DNA from 4 places in the Ferdinandcohnia sp. GQ5 genome. Region 4 is predicted to be linked to each of the others. Evidence: riboswitches for the same ligand, from Rfam matches in the RefSeq annotation. Region 4 holds a riboswitch; each other region holds the start of a gene.
The links. Region 4 has a riboswitch for thiamine pyrophosphate ahead of thiM (hydroxyethylthiazole kinase). Riboswitches for the same ligand answer to the same signal wherever they lie in the genome.
Positions count from the first base shown of each region.

Region 1: it holds a riboswitch for thiamine pyrophosphate, as region 4 does, so the genes downstream of both, AC6CHV_RS00745 (3-oxoacyl-ACP reductase) here and thiM (hydroxyethylthiazole kinase) in region 4, are expected to answer to the same signal.
Region 2: it holds a riboswitch for thiamine pyrophosphate, as region 4 does, so the genes downstream of both, thiT (energy-coupled thiamine transporter ThiT) here and thiM (hydroxyethylthiazole kinase) in region 4, are expected to answer to the same signal.
Region 3: it holds a riboswitch for thiamine pyrophosphate, as region 4 does, so the genes downstream of both, tenA (thiaminase II) here and thiM (hydroxyethylthiazole kinase) in region 4, are expected to answer to the same signal.

Region 1 covers NZ_JCAXEW010000001.1:161,278-166,306, forward strand. The annotation lists gene AC6CHV_RS00735 (Na+/H+ antiporter NhaC family protein) at 1-177, shown strand, start outside; gene thiW (energy coupling factor transporter S component ThiW) at 1,063-1,566, opposite strand; gene AC6CHV_RS00745 (3-oxoacyl-ACP reductase) at 1,588-2,349, opposite strand; TPP riboswitch at 2,441-2,547, opposite strand; gene AC6CHV_RS00750 (hypothetical protein) at 2,683-3,081, shown strand; gene AC6CHV_RS00755 (DNA alkylation repair protein) at 3,102-3,764, opposite strand; gene AC6CHV_RS00760 (hypothetical protein) at 3,890-4,021, opposite strand; gene AC6CHV_RS00765 (SRPBCC family protein) at 4,347-4,784, opposite strand; gene AC6CHV_RS00770 (MerR family transcriptional regulator) at 4,781-5,029, opposite strand, start outside.
Region 2 covers NZ_JCAXEW010000014.1:146,097-151,125, reverse strand. The annotation lists gene ychF (redox-regulated ATPase YchF) at 1-273, shown strand, start outside; gene rpsF (30S ribosomal protein S6) at 618-905, shown strand; gene ssb (single-stranded DNA-binding protein) at 959-1,525, shown strand; gene rpsR (30S ribosomal protein S18) at 1,572-1,811, shown strand; gene thiT (energy-coupled thiamine transporter ThiT) at 1,874-2,455, opposite strand; TPP riboswitch at 2,529-2,630, opposite strand; gene AC6CHV_RS17430 (YybS family protein) at 2,919-3,848, shown strand; gene AC6CHV_RS17425 (DHH family phosphoesterase) at 3,876-5,029, shown strand, end outside.
Region 3 covers NZ_JCAXEW010000002.1:410,931-415,959, reverse strand. The annotation lists gene AC6CHV_RS04105 (ATP-binding cassette domain-containing protein) at 1-375, shown strand, start outside; gene AC6CHV_RS04100 (hypothetical protein) at 543-1,040, shown strand; gene AC6CHV_RS04095 (glycine zipper domain-containing protein) at 1,257-1,715, shown strand; gene AC6CHV_RS04090 (lysozyme inhibitor LprI family protein) at 1,848-2,495, shown strand; TPP riboswitch at 2,614-2,717, shown strand; gene tenA (thiaminase II) at 2,826-3,506, shown strand; gene AC6CHV_RS04080 (pectate lyase family protein) at 3,549-5,029, opposite strand, start outside.
Region 4 covers NZ_JCAXEW010000011.1:119,378-124,406, reverse strand. The annotation lists gene thiD (bifunctional hydroxymethylpyrimidine kinase/phosphomethylpyrimidine kinase) at 809-1,594, opposite strand; gene thiE (thiamine phosphate synthase) at 1,594-2,241, opposite strand; gene thiM (hydroxyethylthiazole kinase) at 2,228-3,052, opposite strand; TPP riboswitch at 3,113-3,222, opposite strand; gene AC6CHV_RS14835 (YetF domain-containing protein) at 3,293-3,991, opposite strand; gene AC6CHV_RS14830 (helix-turn-helix transcriptional regulator) at 4,160-4,507, shown strand; gene AC6CHV_RS14825 (HAAS signaling domain-containing protein) at 4,494-5,029, shown strand, end outside.

The DNA of each region.
Region 1 (5,029 bases), on a different contig from region 4:
GTTTTTGCGAGCGGAGCATTTGGAGCTTTGACTTCACCACTTGGTGACACAACGATAACCACGGCCTCAATACTAGATTTAGAACTAGTGGATTATGCACAATATAAATTAAAGGTTTCAGCAATAGGAGGAGTAATTGCCATTGTGTTATATATCATTGGTGGTTTGGTGATTTAAAAGAGACTAAAGAAGTAGTTCGGATATTGTGGTGCGGAAACATTCGTATTCGAAATCATTTTTACCTTTTTTTGGATATTACGTATGACTTTATATTGCTAAATTATATAAAAGCATACGCATTTCAATTTTACGTATGCTTTTATCGCTTTTTCGCTTAAAAACAATACACAAATGGATATTTCTTACATTTTTAATCATAATTGAAATCAATTCTACCTTTTTTTGGAATTTACGCATGACTTTATATTGCTAAACTATCTAAAAGCATACGCATTTAATTTTACGTATGCTTTTATCGCTTTTTCGCTTAAAAAATGATACACAAATGGATATTTATTACAGTCTTAATCTTAATTGAGATCGAATCTACCTTATTTTGGAATTTACGTATGACTTTATATTGCTAAATTATATAAAAGCATACGCATTTCAATTTTACGTATGCTTTTATCACTTTTTCGCTTAAAAAATGATACACAAATGGATATTTATTACAGTCTTAATCTTAATTGAGATCGACTCTACCTTATTTTGGAATTTACGCATGACTTCATATTGCTAAACTATCTAAAAGCATACGCATCTCAATTTTACGTATGCTTTTATCGCTTTTTCCCTTAAAAAAGATACACAAATAGATATTTATTACAGTTTTTGTTTTTTTAGAAATCATTTCTACCTTATTATGTATTTTCAAATGACTTTATACTACCAAACTAAATAAAAGTTTACGCATTTCTTTACTGTGTTGAATATACAATGGAAAGTGAATTTGTAGTTTTAATTAGAAACCAATTCTGTGCATTTATATAAGTAGTAACATCCCTTTTAATGTTAAAAAGCTAGAAGACTGCATAATCACCTCTAGCTTTTTTTTACGTATTAGTAGTTTCGTTCTAGATATTTATTGAACGCGGGGTTTTTTAATACGATTCCAACAATGATAAATCCAAAAATAGATCCCACAATGGAGCTGAAAATAAACGATGGTATGAAGCCAAAAATGGCTGCATCCTGTCCAAGAATAAGCGTGGCAATTGGATAACAAGCAATTGCCCCTAAGATCCCTGTTCCAATAATTTCACCTGTCATTGCCATTGACGCTTTCTTAGTTTTTGTATAAAGGATTGCTGCTAAAAAAGCTCCTATCATACTTCCTGGAAAGGCAAATAAAGAGCCAGTCCCAAGCATGTTTCGAAGTAAAGATACAGAAAAAGCTTGAAGCACGGCGTATGCTGGACCTAAGATAACCGCCGACAAGACATTAATAAAATGCTGCATAGGAAATACTTTTGTGAAACCTATTGGAATTGCAAATAAATGACTTGTAACTGTTCCGATAGCGACAAGCATTGCTGTGAGTGTCATTTTTAGTGTTTTACTCAAGATGAATCCCCCATTACCGATTTAATTCATTACCAAACCGCCGTCAACAATAAGGTTTTGACCCGTTACCCCTTTACTCCAAGGTGATGCAAAGAAAAGAACTGCGTTTGCTACATCTTCCGGTGTTGTTACTTTTTGTAGTGGCGTAGATTCCTTTATCAATTGGAAAACCTCTTCAGACGTTGCCGAACTTGCATCCGTTGTTTGAAGTAATCCCCCAGAAATCATATTTACGTTTATTCCATATGGACCAAGGTCTTTTGCCATGTTCCGAGTGAATCCTAAAAGAGCTGCTTTGCTAGTGTTGTAATCATGGTAAGCAACAACAGGATTTTGAAAGAGATTCGTGCCAATTGTTACAATACGTCCAAAGCCAAGCTCTTTCATGTCTGGAAGTGCTGCTTGTGTTGTATGTAAAGCTCCTTTTATTGCTCCTTCGAGCTGTGCGTGAAAATCCTCCCAAGAAATAGTTTCGGCGTTCTTTCTTGCGACTGGGTCAAAACGAAAATTGATTAAGGCATTATTTACAACGGTTGTTATAGGTTGATCAAAATATTTTTTCGCTTCAACAAATAGATTCTGTACTTGTTCACGATTTCTCACATCAGCTTGAATGGAGATCGCATTTTCACCGATTTCTTCTTGTAGAGAACGAGCTTTTGCTTCACTATGAAAATAGTTGATTACTACCTTTGCCCCTTCATTCGATAAAGCTTTTACGATTTCCTTTCCTAATCCTCGTGCACCACCGGTAACGAGAATAACCTGATTTTGTAGTTTCATTCTAGTAGCCTCCTCAAATAGAAAATAAGAAAAACGCAAAAAAACCAGTTCCACATAAATGGACCTGGTTTAAGGTATCAAGAAAAAATGGACATTTTCCACTCTACTTTCCTCCGCCGGTATAATCCGGATCAGGTCCAAAGGGTTAAAAAACGCACGCTTTTCTCTCAGCCCAATCGGGCACCCCTAGTAGTTACGAATATTCTTTCTATAAGGATAGTATGTACTTGCAAAAATGTAAAGGTATTTGATGAATTCAAGATTCTAAGATTCATTATATGGTATAATATGGATAACAGTCTGAATATTCAATTTATAGAAAGGAGTGCTGGGATGTTATTTTATTTAATGATCGCTCTATTTGCAGTAGGAATTGGAGCGATTGGTTGCGGTATTTTTATGTTTTTTGTAAAAATGGAAAAGAAAAAGGCGTTTATTATAAGTTTAATAGGATTATTCATTATTATAGTGACCATGGGTTCTGGTAATCTTCGCCCCTCCTATGAGAAAGAAACCTCCATAATCGTTCAGGAAGTTTCCGTATCGGCCAAAAAAAATGGTGATGGAAAATACAGTTGTAATGTAAGTGATCCATACAGCGTGTATCAGTTTTATAGCGAAGATAAAAAAGAGGTCGAGGATTTTTGCGCTCAATTTAGCAAAGGTGAAACATATGAAATCACATTCCAGTTTAAATCTGGTAAATATACCATTTTAGGAGTAATTAAGTAAAGGCCGGGAGATTCCTGGCCTTAAATATATTTACTACCTTCTCTAACACTTAGCTTTTGCAATGGTGTTTCATTTATAAATTGACGGACTGAATCTGGGTTTGTCTTTGAGTATTCGCGCAAAGCCCAGCCAATTGCTTTTTGGATGAAAAATTCTTTACTTGTTGCATTGGCTTTTATGTATTTGTACAGGATGTTTTCATTTGTTTCTTCCTTATATTTTAACTGGAAAAGAATTGATGAACGTGTAAGCCATAAATGCTCACCAAATGCCCAGCCTTCAATTGTTTCCTCTATCATACTAGGTGTTACTTTAGCAATATTTCCAACTATATGTGGTGAAAGAACATCGACAGTATCCCACCAAGATTTTGTAGTAATGAGCTCTTCGATAAAAGTTAAATGGCTACTATTGACTTTTTTTATAGATCTAACTAAATAATCCTGTGCAGCATATTGGTATTCCCGTTCATCCTTTTTCCACAACTGTGTAACAAGTTCAAGATTTAAATCCTTTTTTAATATTCCTGTTTCATTATAAAAATTACGTGTTAATTGTCTCCTTAAAGGTGTTTTTATTCCGAGAAACGGAAAATGGTTTTTCATATATTTTTGCATCGGTAACGCATTAGCGGGATTACTATGTTCTTCGAATAATGTAACGAGATGGTTTAAATCCTCCATTGTATTGCTCCTTTAAAAGATTTGGTATCCTCATTGTACTCGATGCTCCTATTCTTACAAAATAAAAAATACTATCTTTTCTATGTAAGTATACGTACGAAAAGATAGTATTTTAAATTCGTTACTTATTGCATTTTAATAGGTGTTACGACTGCAAATAGGTTTTCTGTTGGATTGTTGAGGTTGACTTCAATTACTTTATACCCTTCACTATCCTTGTAATCATTTGTAACTGGTGTTTTAATCTCGTTGCTCATTTTCCGTACTTCCCTTCTAACATTTTTCTCACACAATAAGTAGTATATGATGAGGTAACGAAAATGTGCTTTCTTTTAAAAAAAATTTTACTTTTATATTTTGGCTGTTTCGCAAACTTTGTTGTTTTTATATCGTTGACTTCCGCTTCAGGTGGACGCTTTCCGCGGGCGTGGCTTGAGCCTCCTCGTCGATACCGCTCATGCGGGGTCTCAAGTCTCACGCTTTTCCCGCAGGAGTCGCCACCTTACGCTCCAATCAAATTGGTTTGCAATTTATTAACAAAAAGCAACAATCTTTTAGAAAAGAGCCTATATTTTTAATGCTTCATTTCGTACGCGCTCCATAAAATTCCCTTACAACATCATTGTTTGCATTTTTACTGCTTAGTTTTAGCATGGCCCGTCCGACAAAATTAACTCCTATGTTTTGTCCTTCATATATGAATTTAGTGTGGGACTCGTCAATTTTTAGTAGGGTGAAAGTCGTAGTAATTTCAAATGCTTTCCCGAGTACAAAGCTTGTTTGCTTTAGCTTTTTGTTTTCGGTATTATCATATTGTGTCGTTTCAACAATATAGGTTTCTACACGTTTTCCCTCCCGATATTTTTGTTGATGCTTTGCCCCAACCTCTTCTTCTGTTTTTTCAATCAAGGTATGCTCTTCTACTTTCGGCATTATTTTCTTTATATGTTCGTCCGAAAATAGCATCCAAACCTTTTCAATATTCGCCTCAATGATCGTTTCTTCTTTCCATTCAATCATTTGTTTTCCTCCTTCCCAGATGCGAGAAATTCATCAATCTCTTCCTTTTGTTGTTGTAGTTCTGCAATTTGATGCTCAATTTTAGTTCTCTTTTGAATGAGTAATTTATCTAGGTTTGCGAAAGACTCATCCTCCATGACTGATACCATTTCTTGAATTGAAAAGCCAAGCTTTCTTAGTTTTACTAGTAGTACTGCAAGAAAAAAGCTACCATCATCATAGTAGCGGTATTTGTTTTTTGGATC
Region 2 (5,029 bases), on a different contig from region 4:
TATCACTTATTAGGACTTGCTACGTATTTTACTGCAGGTGTACAAGAGGTAAGAGCGTGGACATTTAGAAAAGGAATGAAGGCTCCACAATGTGCTGGTATCATTCACTCTGATTTTGAGAGAGGATTTATCCGCGCTGAGACGGTATCGTATGAAGATCTTCTTGCAGGTGGTTCTATGAATGCTGCTCGTGAGGCAGGGAAGGTTCGCCTTGAAGGTAAAGAGTATGTTGTACAAGATGGGGATGTCATTCATTTCCGATTTAATGTATAAGGTGTTTAACGAGGAACTAGCCACAGGACGATGATATACACGTTTTGTGGCTGTTTTGTTAAGGTAACAGGTGATTATTAGCTCAATCGTGAGAAACTTTTGAGTTCCTCACGCCTTTCAGCTTTGGCTGAAAGGTGACAAAAATAAATAAAAGGGGCAGAGTAAGCTAACTTACTCAAGCCCTTTTTATTTATTTTTTCAATTGAGCTAATAATCCGTTGTTGAAACAGTTCTTGCCTACGATTTTTTTATGTGCTATAATATTTTTCTGTGAGTAATTGAAATAATTGCTCCTTGCCCTTTTTAGGTAAAAGGGCCGTTAGTCCAAAAGGAGGTGTAACGTGATGAGAAAATACGAAGTTATGTATATCATCCGTCCAAACATTGATGATGAAGCGAAAAAGGCTTTAGTTGAGCGTTTTAATGGCGTTTTAACTGACAATGGTGCGGAGATTACAAACGTAAAAGAATGGGGTAAGCGCCGTTTAGCATATGAAATCAATGATTTCCGCGATGGTTACTACATGATTCTTAACGTAATGTCAAACGCTGAAGCAGTAAACGAATTCGATCGTTTAGCGAAGATCAACGAAGACATTATCCGTCATATCGTTGTTAAAGAAGAAGCATAAGAATTTATTAGAGTATAGGCTCTGTTTGAATATCCTGTTAGGAGATGGTTCTGATGATGAATCGCGTAGTTCTTGTAGGGAGACTTACAAAAGACCCTGAATTACGATATACACCAAGTGGAGTTGCGGTAGCAACCTTCACGCTCGCAGTGAATCGAGCATTTACGAATCAGTCAGGTGAACGTGAAGCTGACTTCATTAATTGCGTTGTATGGCGCCGACCAGCTGAGAATGTTGCAAACTTCTTGAAGAAGGGCAGCTTAGCAGGCGTTGATGGTCGTCTTCAAACAAGAAATTATGAAGGCCAGGATGGCAAACGCGTATATGTTACTGAGGTTGTAGCAGAAAGTGTTCAATTCCTTGAACCAAGAAATGCAAATGACCAACAGCGTAGCGGTGGAGGTAACTTTGGCGGTGGCTATGGCGGTAATCAAGGCAGCTATGGTGGCAATCAAGGTGGTTTTGGCGGTAACCAAGGTAACCAAGGCCAAGGCGGCTATTCTCCATTTGGACAGAATCAGAACCCAAATCAAAACCAAGGACCTACAAGAGTAGACCAAGATCCATTTGCAAATGATGGACAACCTATCGATATTTCAGATGATGATCTTCCATTCTAACTTGTAAGTCAATCATATAATCAACACTTAAAAGGAGGGAAAATCAATGGCAGGCGGACGTAAAGGTGGACGTGCAAAGCGTCGTAAAGTGTGTTACTTCACAGCTAATGGAATTACACACATCGACTATAAAGAAGTAGATTTACTTAAAAAATTCGTTTCTGAACGTGGTAAAATTTTACCTCGTCGTGTAACAGGTACAAGCGCAAAATACCAACGTAAATTAACAGTTGCTATTAAACGTGCTCGTCAAATGGCATTATTACCATATGTATCTGGTGAATAATAAAGAAAAGCGATGATCGCCTAATGCGGTCATCGCTTTTTTGTTGTTTATTTAGAGAACGATTAGAATCGTTTCTGTACTTCCTGTTTAAGTACGAAGAAACGGGGTGAAGAAAGAATCAATAAGGTCATGATAATGGAACAGAAGATGAATGCACCTAAAAAAGTGATACCGTTAGCTGTAAGAGAAAACCATACTGCTTCAAAGCCTTTGAGTTGTTCAGCGAAGAATACAAAACCTGATACGAAATGCCAAAAGTAGCGAGCAAGGCTTCCAATGAAAATGGCACTAATGATTAAAGCTAATGATTTACCTTTGTTACCAGTTCGTAAGCTTTCTTGAACGCCGTTTCTAAATAAACCAGCAAACCCAATGAAAGAAAAAGCTAAGAAATAATCGATGGCTCCTTGAACTGGATGGATAATCCAGGGATCAAAGATCACTTGCAGAAGTCCCCATAAAAAACCGGAAAGGAAACCAATTTTAAGTCCCCATCTAAGTGCGACAATGAATATAGGGATCATCGCGAATGATATAGAGATGGAAGGACCAATTTTTATTGATGGCACAAACATATCTAGTGCTAGCGCTAATACGGCAAAAATCGCCGCTTCAATCATGGACTGCAACCTAGTATTTCTCATAAAAAAACCCCCTTGAAGTGTGTAATGAACAAAACGCACCCCAAAGGAGAACAACTTTAATAAAAGGATAAGTTCTCATAAATCTCCACATTCCTACGCTAGCATTAACTAACAGGTTCGAAGGGTCTGAACGTTTAACGTTCACTCTCAGCAAATTGCTCCCCTTGTGGTTACGTTTATTAATTAATTACTATCATAATAGAAATTAGGGAAAAGTAAAACAAAAAGTTTCGTCACAGTGGAACTTCAACTAAAGACTGCCGTGTTCTATGTCAAAGCCGAAGTCAACAAATCCAATGGAAGTACAAAAGTTGAAGACTTCCTAGTAAATCTTTAAAATAGAAAGTGGTTATAAAACATGCACTTTTTTTGATGTCAAGTTCCATACGCCATTGGCTTGAGGGGTCCAAGCGCCAGGCACTTTTCTTCAGAAGGTGTGTTGCAAATAAGTTGAGGTGAAAAGGTGAAAAATACAAAATTATTAACAGAAGGTGCCATGCTTTTAGCAGTATACAGTGTACTGTTACTTGTCAGTCTATATCTCCCGCTACTTGGAACGGTACTTTCATTCCTTTTGCCCATTCCATTTATTCTGTTTACAGTGAAGTATAAAGTAAAGCAGTCATTGTTATTTTTACTTATCGCTTTTTTCCTCTCAGGACTATTAGGTTCTGTAATGGGGATTATACTTACGATAATGTTTGGTGTTACAGGGATTTTATTGGGTGAAATGATCAACAGAGGAAGAAGTGGAATCGAACTTTTCTTAGGCGCATGTTTGTCCTACTTGTTTTCCATTGTGCTGATGTTTGTCACGGTTAACCTTGTTTTACAAGTGAATGTTACTGAAGTGCTTAAAGAAAGTACACAAGAATCTTTTGCCATGGCTGAGAGTATAATGAGGGCAACAGGGGGAGAAATGAATACAGAAGCCATTAAACAGCTAGAAGAGTCAGTAGAAATGATGCAATACATGATTCCAAGTATGTTTGTTTTTCTTGCGATGTTTTTGGCTTTTATAACAGTTGTGGCCATTAAACCTATTCTGGTAAGGCTTCGGGTAAAAATAAATCCTTTCCCGCCATTTCGTGAGATTAATTTTCCAAAGAGTGTCTTATGGTATTACTTATTGATTTTACTTTTGAGCTTTGTTGAGATGGAAAAGGGTACATTTGGATATACTGCCTTTTTAAATTTCTTTTTTATTATGCAGTTGCTAATGGTCATTCAAGGCTTGTCATTTATTTATTATTACTGTTATCAAAAAAGAATTCCAAAGGTCGTACCGATTGTTCTAACGATCTTAACACCAATTCTCCTTTATATTATTCGAATCTTAGGTATAATTGACTTAGGATTCCAACTGCGAAATCGAATTAGTAAAAAGAAGTAAAACAAAGCTTTAGGAGCTGAAAATTACATGCCAGACTTTTACAAAAGAAAGTTGTTTCGCTATCCCTTATATGCATTACTTGTTATCACAAGTATTTTTAGTGCAATTCTCGTTTATTTTCAGTGGGTGATTGGGTTAGCAAGTTTTCTGCTCCTTGGATTAATTACGTACTATTTGTACAAAGCAAATTCACTTCTAAAAAAAGAAATGGAGCATTATATCTCAACCCTATCCTATCGCTTAAAGAAGGTTGGCGAAGAAGCGTTAATGGAAATGCCGATTGGGATTTTGCTATATAATGATGAGTTTCAAGTTGAATGGGCCAATGCTTACTTATCAAATTGCCTTGACGCAGATACGTTAGTGGGGAGATCACTATATGATGTTGAGGAATTAATTGTTCCTTTAATTCAGCAAGAGGTCGAGAGTGAGACAATTACATTAAATGAGCAGAAGTTTAAGGTAATCATTAAGAGGGAAGAACGATTACTTTATTTCTTTGATGTCACTGAACAAATGGAAATTGTGCAATTGTATGAAGCTGAGCGTACAGTGCTAGGGATCATCTTTTTAGACAACTATGATGAAGTTACTCAAGGAATGGATGACCAACGGAAGAGTTCTTTAAATAGTCAGGTTACGTCAATCCTTAATGAATGGGCCAATGAACATGGTGTGTTTTTAAAGCGAACCTCATCTGAGCGTTTCATTGCGGTGTTAAATGAAGAAATATTATCCAATCTTGAAAAAACAAAGTTTACGATTCTGGATGATGTTAGGGAAAATACAGCAAGGGATAGCGTAGCACTAACTCTAAGTATAGGAATCGGAATTGGAGTCCCAACCCTTCCTGAGCTAGGAGTTTCAGCACAATCCAGCTTGGACCTTGCACTGGGACGTGGTGGTGACCAAGTTGCGATTAAGCTTCCAAACGGTAAGGTTAAGTTCTATGGGGGCAAAACAAATCCAATGGAAAAACGCACTAGAGTCCGCGCACGCGTTATTTCACATGCTCTAAAGGAAATTGTCTCGGATAGCGATAAAGTCATCATCATGGGCCATAAATACCCTGATATGGATGCTGTAGGTGCTTCCATTGGGATATTGAAAGTAGCACAAATGAATCATAAAGAAGGATATATTGTATTAAATCCGAATGAAATTGATTCAGGTGTTGGGCG
Region 3 (5,029 bases), on a different contig from region 4:
TTGACAAGTATGGCGACTGTTGGACTTGGATATTTGTCTTTAGGCCAACCACTAAACACATTATCTGGTGGAGAGAGTCAACGACTGAAGCTCGCAAAAGAGATAAATAAAAAGGGGAATATCTATATTTTAGATGAACCGACAACCGGACTGCATCTGTCCGATGTTTCCAATATTCTAGCGATTATCGAAAAATTAGTTGAAAAGGGTAATACAGTTATTGTCATAGAACATAACCTAGACGTCATACGAAATAGTGATTGGATTATTGATTTAGGTCCAGATGGAGGTACAGGTGGTGGAGAAATTTTATATGAAGGGCCACCTGGAGGACTAAAAAATTGTGAACGATCAATAACAGCTAAGTATATTTAAAGAAAAGAAGAGGTGCCTAAACCCTGTATACTTAAGGGTTCATGTGCCTTTTTTAAATGAATAACGAAAGGACGCATCAGTAGCCAAGGTGGATAATGATCCTGTTTCTATACAATTAGATTGAATAAAAGTAAGTTGCACTCATACTCATTTAATGAGGTGATGTTATGGATTATAATAATTTTAAATCAATTAAAGATTATGGCTTCGAAGGTTATATTCCGGTTACTGAATTGATGCAAAATCACTCTATCGTTCCACATAATAAAGGGGTTTATATGGTGCTTTATACCCCTGATGATTCACCAGAGTTTTTAACAGAAGGTACGGGTGGTTATTTTAAAGGGAAAGATCCGAATGTTCCAGTAGAAAAATTAAATGAAAGTTGGATAAAGAATACGAAAGTAATCTATATCGGGAAAGCCGGTGGTGGAAAAAGCTCTGCAACTTTGAATTCAAGAATAAAACAGTTGTTAAAATTTGGTAGTGGGAAAAATGCAAGCCACTACGGTGGTAGGGTTATTTGGCAAATAGAGGATATTAATCATTTGATTGTTTGTTGGAAGGAACTAACCGTTGAGGATCCTAATGATGTAAAAAATCAACTGATTAAGGGTTTTAAAAAAATACATAGAAAGAGGCCATTCGCCAATATGGTTGATTAATCTTAATTTCGTGAGTAATGTTCATTAATATATGGAGTAGTTTAAAAAAAAGGAACCGGGAGGATTATTGTTAATCCTCTCCTTTTTTTGTATCGGTTTTAACAGGAGTGGTAAAAAGTGGATGGAAAAATGAAACTAAATCGAGTTTTATTCGTATATAAGGTATAAGAAAAAACGATCCTTTGCCAAATTAAGATTTCATTAGGCGGTGGTGTATTGAAAAATCTTGTAGACGATATAAAAACAAATTTAAGGAAGCTAAGGAGTAACATAAGTAAAGAACAAGCAAAAAAACTTGATTTAAATAAATGTGAAAGAGTGGTTGAAAAGCTGGATTCTTTATCGACGAATTGTGAGGAATGTCGAGAACATCTAGTTGATTTAAAGAAACATTTTATGGGGTTAGAAGCAAAAATAGATAGTATTGAGCAAGAATGTAAACAGCATAAACAAGTCATTCAAGGAATTGTTTCACATCTTCAGAAGAAGCATAAGTTGGTATCAGAAGGATTTTATCTATCATTATATATGTCCATTGGTATGAGTTTAGGTGTAGTGTTTGGATTAACAATAATTGACAACTTTGCGTTAGGTATATCGTTTGGTATGAGCATGGGTATTGCCATTGGTGCTGGTTTGGATGCAGATGCTAAGAAAAAAGGTAACACAATATAGTCGATCGAACACTTACAAATGTGAGTGTTTTTTGTTTGCATTAGGTGAGGATTGCTTAAAAAAGAATTTGAACTTCCTTAAATGTTACTGGAAAATTTTATGATATACTAGTTTGGTAGAGGAGGCAGTGTAATGAAAAATAAACAGCGTTTACAAATTGTAATAATTATCATAGCATTATTCTCGTTGGTTGCATGTAGTAATTCAACGGATGAGGCAAATGCTAAACCAGAAAATGAAGAATCAGAAACTAGCACCGATCTAAAAACAGAGGAAAAACCGGCTACCGATGAGGAGCCAGGTGAAATAGTTAAATCTGAGAGTCCTGAACATACTCAGATTAAAAACAAAGATGTGACATCTAAAGAACCATCAACGAATGAAAATGAAGAGTCATCGAAGTCTAGTGACAACAAAGAAATAAACCAAGGTATGAAGGATACATATCTCAAAGAATTAAATGAATTGGAAGAAGCAGATAGAAACGCCGAAGATACAACAACAATGGCAGAATTAGAAGAACAAGAGGCGGCAAGGTATAAAAAGTGGGATCAGAAATTGAACGAAATTTATGGTGTATTGAATGAACAGCTTGATTCTGAACAGATGGATCAATTACGAGAAGAACAGCGGAATTGGATTAAATATAGAGATGAAACTGCAAAAGAATCTTCACTGAAATATAAAGGTGGCTCGACGGAAACCTTAGAATATGTTGCTACCAAAGCAAGTCTAACTAGGGAAAGATGCTATGCGTTGGTTGCAAAGTATATGAAATGATTGTTTTTATTGGGGTAAGCTCGGAGTAGGACAATGACTCAAGCGGGACAATGGACATGAATAGTTGCCTTTTCATAGCCACTATGATTAACTAGTATCTAGTAACTTAATAATCTAACAATTCGACTAGGGGAGCATTTTTGTGCTGAGAGATAGAAGAAATATCGACCCTTTGAACCTGATCTAGGTAACACTAGCGTAGGGAAGTGGAGTTGGCACGTTATGTTTAGACTGAACGATTTTATATTGCCTAACCCATTCCTAGCAAACTAGTGATGGGTTTTTGTTTTTTTATCTCCCCAAGGTCAAATGGAGAGAGGGGACAAGAAAGTGAGTAGTCTTTTTACAGATCGTTTATGGAATCGAGTGGAGCCTATCTGGAATTCGTATTTGGAGCATCCATTTGTGAAAGGGATTGGCGAGGGTTGGTTGGATAAGGATAAGTTTAAGCATTATATGAAGCAGGATTATGTGTACCTGATTGAATATTGCCGTCTATTTGCATTAGGGAGTGCAAAAGCTCCAGATTTAAAAACGATGTCCATATTTGCAAACCTTTTGCATGGGACATTAGAGATGGAAATGGATCTTCACCGCCAATATGCCGCAAAATTTGGAATATCAGCTGAAGAGCTTGAGGCAACAAAGCCTTCATCAACTACAACTTCTTACACAAGTTACATGTTGAATGTGGCGCAGCTCGGTGGTGTAGATAATGTTGTCGCAGCAGTCCTTGCTTGTGCTTGGAGCTATAACTTTATTGGAAAAGAGCTCGTAACATGGCATGGAGCTGTTGAACATGAATTTTATGGTGAATGGGTGAAAATGTATTCATCCGATGAGTTTACTGCCTTGGCGGAAGATTGTAAGACGCTAATCAATGAAATCGCAAGCGAAAAACCGGAACGAGATTTAGCTGTACTTGAAGAAATCGTCGTCAAAACCAGTTTGTTTGAGTATATGTTCTGGGATATGGCTGAAAACCTTGAGGAGTGGCCAATTAAACTGTAAGGACATGGGGACAGAGGGACAAAGAACCTCTGTCCCCCTATATTATCGACCTTTACTGTTGGAGTTATAGTCAGTTTTTAACCATGCAATTGGGCTCATATTTACCTTGTTTGCACCTGCATATTTTGTAAGTGTTGGAACAACGCTGTCTAAAGGAACCACGGTATACGTATAAGGGAGTTTCTCGTCATAGTTATATTCAAAGGTAAATGGATCAGTAGGTGGATTCATTTTACTCATATTTTCACTTCCAACAATATGAGAAGACCATGCCCAATTTCCGATTGTTGATTTGTCATACCATATAAATCCTGTTGTAAACAGATTTTCACCATTATTGTCCCAGCTGCTTCCTGTATACGTGCCATATTGGTTGGTAATTTTTGAGTTTACAATTAAGTTTCTATTATAAGCTGCTTGGAATAACTCAGCCCATTGGGCGTCCATATTTTTAGTATCTAATCCCTGAATCTCTGCACCAATGATTGGCTCGTTAATGTCATTGAATACAGATGTATCTGCTGCAATCGAGGCTCCATTTCTAGCATTTAGTGCCCGTGAAAGTGTATCTGTTCCAAATTCAGCAATTGCCGAGACATTCTCTAAAATCGCTTGATGAGAGGAATTGTCCAAATACAAGTTGTACGCATGACCAGAACCTTGGCGTATCATAGGAATTCTCTGTCCAACATTGGTATAGGTATTATAAGCGAGTGTTAAACGTATTCTTTGATTGCCATCCTTTATCTCATCGCCACTACTAGACACATAATTCACATAGTCTTTATCACCTGAACCTGATAAATGCACCTTACTGTGATACGCAGCATAGGCCATGATTTGTTCTTTAGTGGCACCTTCATTTCGCATGTTGTAATACACACTATCGGAATTCAGTTCATTTGAAGCATATTTCTCTTCCATAAATTGAATCGTTTGATAAATATCAGTGTCTGTTGAGGGATTTTCATCTGCAGGTAATCCGAATTCAGACCAGGAAATGGTGATGTTGGAGCCACCGTTCTCTGTATCAATTAATCCATCCGCTGCAATTGGAAATTTGCAATGGTCAATCCATACATTGTTGGCACCATTTATTTTAATATAAGTCCAGCCTACTTCCTTGTGTTTTCCTGTATCATCCCATTGCCACATGCCATCAAAGTTCAGATTACGAATGACGATATCGTTCGTAGACCGTTGTAATTTTAACTCGACAGATCTTATCGTTTTTCCTTTTTTTGAAAAAATCGTGAGTCCTTCAATATTATCAATATTTAGTTGTGAAACACCAGAAGCTTCTATTTTTGGATTGGTAAATCCGTTCATAGGATCTCGATATTTCGTAATGAAACGAAACTTCTTTGTTTCCTCAGAACTCAGATTTAGATTCTTCCACCCAAAATTTAAGTCCTTAGCGATTTCAATTACTTTCACACTTCCAGCTTGTGCATCCAAAATGGCCTGTAAAAACTCTCTTTCTGTTTTGACCTGTCGATAATAGGGTGTATCAATGTATTCAC
Region 4 (5,029 bases):
TCGGATTCGGACACAATCTCACTTGTTCTACGAACCCAAGTCCGAAGTTGGCTCGACTTCGGACACTATCTCACTTGTTCTACGAATCCATGTCCGAAGTTTGCACGACTTCGGACACTATCTCACTTGTTCTACGAACCCAAGTCCGAAGTTGGCTCGGCTTCAGACACAATCTTGCCTGTTCGGCGATTCCTTGTCCGAAGTTTGCTCGACTTCGGACACTATCTCACTTGTTCTACGAATCCCTGTCCGAAGTTTGCTGGACTTCAGACACAATCTTGCCTGTTCGGCGATTCCTTGTCCGAAGTTGGCTCGACTTCAGACACAATCTTGCCTGTTCGGCGAATCCATGTCCGAAGTTTGCTCGACTTCGGACACTATCTCACTTGTTCTACGAATCCTTGTCCAAAGTTTTTTCGACTTCTGACACAATCTCACTTGTTCAGCGGTTCCAAGTCCGAAGTCTGCTCGACTTCGGACACGATCTTGCTTGTTCGGCGATTCCTTGTCCGAAGTTTGCTCGACTTCTGACACAATCTCGCTTGTTCGGTGGTCCCAAGTCCGAAGTTTGCTCGAATTCGGACACTATCCCACTTGTTCGGTGGTCCCTTGTCCGAAGTCTCCTCGACTTCGGACACTATCCCGCTTGTTCAGCGATTCTTTGTCCGAATTTAACTCCGCTTCAGACACTATCTCGCTTGTTCGGCGGTCCCTTGTCCGAAGTCTCCTCGGCTTCAGACACTATCCCCCTTGTTCGGCGGTGCCTTGTCAGAAGTTGACACAACTGCTTCAGACGCTGCAACTCTAATTAGTTCTTTAGGGCGTAACAATGATTCAATGGTCCACTGCCTTTTCCAAGGTCTAGTCCCGCTTCGATTGCTCCCGTAATATATTGTTTTGCTTCTTTTATACTCGTTTTAATATCATGGCCTTTTGCTAAATTACAAGCAATGGCTGATGAGAGTGTACAACCTGTGCCATGCGTGTTCGGGTTACTGATCCGTTCTCCAGGGAACCATGTGAACTCGCCATTATTATATAATAGGTCATCCGCAGTATCTTCAAGATGTCCACCTTTAATCAAAATGGCCCCTTTATAGGTTTCGGACAATTTTTGGGCAGCCACTTGCATGTCTTCCTTCGTGGTAATCTCCATCCCACCAAGCGCCTCAGCCTCATGAATATTGGGTGTAATAATAGTAGCAAGCGGAATTAATTGACTAATCAAGGCGTCCATTGCCGATTCACTCAAAAGTCTACTCCCACTAGTTGATATCATGACTGGATCCACTACTATATTTGAAGGCTTATATTCTTCTAGTTTTTCCACGATTTTATGGATGATTTCAGGAGATGACACCATGCCGATCTTTACACTATCAGGAAAAATATCAGTCATGATGCAATCCAGCTGTTGCCCGACAAATTCAGGAGTCGAATCGAGAACCCCGTATACGCCAGTTGTATTTTGAGCAGTAAGAGCTGTGATTGCACTCATTGCATACATATTATGGGCTGTAATTGTTTTAATATCTGCCTGAATTCCAGCTCCTCCACTACAATCAGATCCTGCAATCGTCAATACCTTTTTCATTATTTTCCACTCCCTACCATCGTTGCTGAAAGCTTATTTAACTCCTTTGTAGCGGCTGTGATATCGGACTGTGCAAAGATTGCCGATACAACCGCAACACCGTCTACCCCACTTCCAACTAACTCTAAAATATTTGTTTTATTAATCCCACCAATTGCAACGATGGGAATCGAAACACTCTTACAAATTTCTTGCACGGTTTCGAATGTCATTGGTTTCGCGTCTTTTTTTGTACCTGTTGGGAATACCGAACCAATACCAAGATAATCTGCACCAGCTTTCTCAGCAGCAATAGCTTGTTCTACATTTTGAGCCGACACGCCTAGAATTTTATCCGTGCCAATCATTTCACGTACTTTTTCAACCCGCATATCCTCTTGACCAACATGCACACCATCTGCATCACAAGCTAGCGCAATTTCAACATTATCGTTAATAACAAAAGGAATATCATAAAAAGCCGTTAACATTTTAAGTTCAATAGCTTCTTGTAAAAAATCATCATACCCAAGATTCTTTTCTCTTAGTTGAAGGAATGTAATACCACCTTTTAACGCTGCTTCGACTTGTTCCACTAAGGTTTGGCTGCCTGTCCAGGCACGGTCTGTTACTGCATATAGTTGCATAAATTTTTTATCGATTTTCAATGTTCATACCACCTTGCAGTTGCAAAAAATTTAGTTTACTCATCGCATCAATCAAGTACATACGGAATGATGAAGTTCCTGCATCCATTTCTTCTACTTTTTGATGAGCTAATTCACCGCAATATCCCATTGCGCTCACTGCTGCGGCTGTACTCTTTAAAATTTCACTAGGATTCGCTCCACAATAAGCAGCTACAACAGAAGTAAGCATACAGCCTGTCCCTGTAATTTTCGACATCAACGGATGGCCATTTCTGATTGCAAATGCTTCGTTCGTGTTCGCAACGATATCTATAGCACCTGTGATTACAATGACTGCACCTGTTTGTTTACTTACCTGTTTAGCAAACTGAATCATTTCTTCGAGATTACCTTCATTGATGACGTCTTCTGCAGCTGCGTCCACACCTTTGGTATTTCCACTGCCTGCATGCACCGTTTTTATTTCTGATAGGTTCCCTCTGATAACAGCAAATCGTATCTCATCTAAAAGCTGATAAACAGTATTAGTTCTTAGGCTGGACGCCCCTGCTCCAACTGGATCCAAAACAACAGGATGTCCTAGTTTGTTTGCTGCCTTCCCTGCTAAAATCATAGATTCTATCGTTCTCTCATTTAATGTACCGATATTAATCACAAGCGCATTGCAAATACTTGTAATATCCACCACTTCTTTTGGATCGTCCGCCATAATTGGTGAACCTCCACAAGCAAGGACAATATTTGCAACATCATTAACCGTCACATAGTTTGTAATATTATGGACGAGCGGTGTTTTTTGTCTAACGTTTTTTAAGATTTGCTCAAACATGGTAATCCTCCATTCAAATAAAAAATGCGGTATACCTGAAACAGATATACCGCATGAATCGTCATACTTACACACATTCCCTACGTTGGCATTATCCAAATCAGGTAAAGGGTCAAAGCTACATTTTGCTTACTCTCAGCCCACAAGTGTGAGCTCCCCTGCACTATTCAATTTGATTCTATTATAGCATACGAATCTGTGCTGTCATTCTTTTTAAGTCCTATACATTTTTCCGGAGGCTTAATGCATCATATTGTCGTCTATGTTGTCAATGTATAGTGTCCCATCTTTTTGTACCTCTGCATAAAAGACCTCAGATGCATCCGTCACCCCAGCATTTTTTAATTGTTGGTTTAGCCAGTTTGTATCTAAATTTAATCTAGAAAGATTCATGTTATTAATTACACCGTCTGAGATGACCTCGGTCGAGGTTGGATATATATAGGGATTACTCTTAACACTGGCATCCTCTTTTGTGTAAGGCATTTTATGTTCGTATGGCATCACCGAAAGTTGGCCACTAGTTTCAAAGATGGCATACTGTACATCTTTAATAGAAAAGTACCCTTTTTGTCTTAATATTGAATTAAGGGTATCCATATCTAGTCGTGTTGAACGAAGTGAATTCTCCATAACCTTTCCTTCTTTTATCACAATGATCGGTTCCCCTGTTGTTACTTTCCTTGCTTTTTTCGACTTTATATCAATAAAAGCAATCGCTAATGTAAAAACAGTCCAGCCTATTAACGCTAGTACCCCATTTACTATACTTACATTTGAATTCATTGCAAAATTTGCGGCAATAGAGCCTATAGCAATGGCAGAAACAAAATTAAAAAATGTCATTTGACTGATTTCTTTTCTTCCCATTATTCTTGCAAGTACAAATAACACAACAAAAGCAATAGCGATCCTTAGTAAGAGCTGTGAAGCAGCCATCATAAAACTCCTTTTTAGTTTGTTGAGATTTATTTTATCCCTAATAAAGCGATTTAATTAATTCACCCAATTTTAAAAAAAGAATTGTTTTCTTCACAACAATAGTGTACGATACATAGTATAAATCAAATACTGTATGTCATATAGTAATAAAAATGAGGTGGGTAAATGAGTGATTTATTTAACTCATTAATAACTGAACTAAGAAGAGGAACGTTGACACTAGCGGTTTTGAGTCAATTACGAACCCCACAATATGGCTATTCCCTAGTCCAGTTATTAGAGGGGTCAGGTATCAACATTGAGCAAAGTACGTTATATCCACTGCTTCGTCGGCTGGAAAAACAGGAACTAGTGACAAGCAATTGGGACACAACGGAGAGTAGGCCCAGAAAGTACTATGTTTTGAGTGAATACGGTCTCGAAATCTTTTTACAATTAAAAAAGGAATGGATTCAAAATTCGAAAGAGCTATATAAATTATTAGAGGGAGAGGAAGATTATGAATCTGATTGAAATTTACATTCAGGAAGTCACGCGACGACTTCCTGAAAAAGTGAGAGATGACATTGCTCTTGAACTGCGGTCGACAATCGAGGACATGTTGCCCGATGATTACAATGAAGAAGATGTAAAAATCGCGTTAGAAAAATTAGGGAGCCCGGCAAAATTGGCCAGTGGTTATCTTGATCGGCCCATGTACCTTATTGGACCACGTTATTTTGATGTGTATGTTACTTTATTAAAAATGATTATACCGATTGCGGCTGTTATCTCACTCATCGCAATCATCCCTGAGTATTTTCTTGGGCAACAAGGTGAGGAAACCATCATTAATATGGTATTGAAAATTGTCGGTTTCGGCATATGGAGAATTATTGAAGTATCAATACAAACATTCTTTTGGCTGACAATTGTGTTTGCCATTATCGAAAGAACGGATAAATCAAAAGATGACCAACCATTAACATCCAGTCTAAAAAAATGGACTCCAGATGATTTAAAAAGTATAACCTATATCCCAAAGAAAAAAGCGAT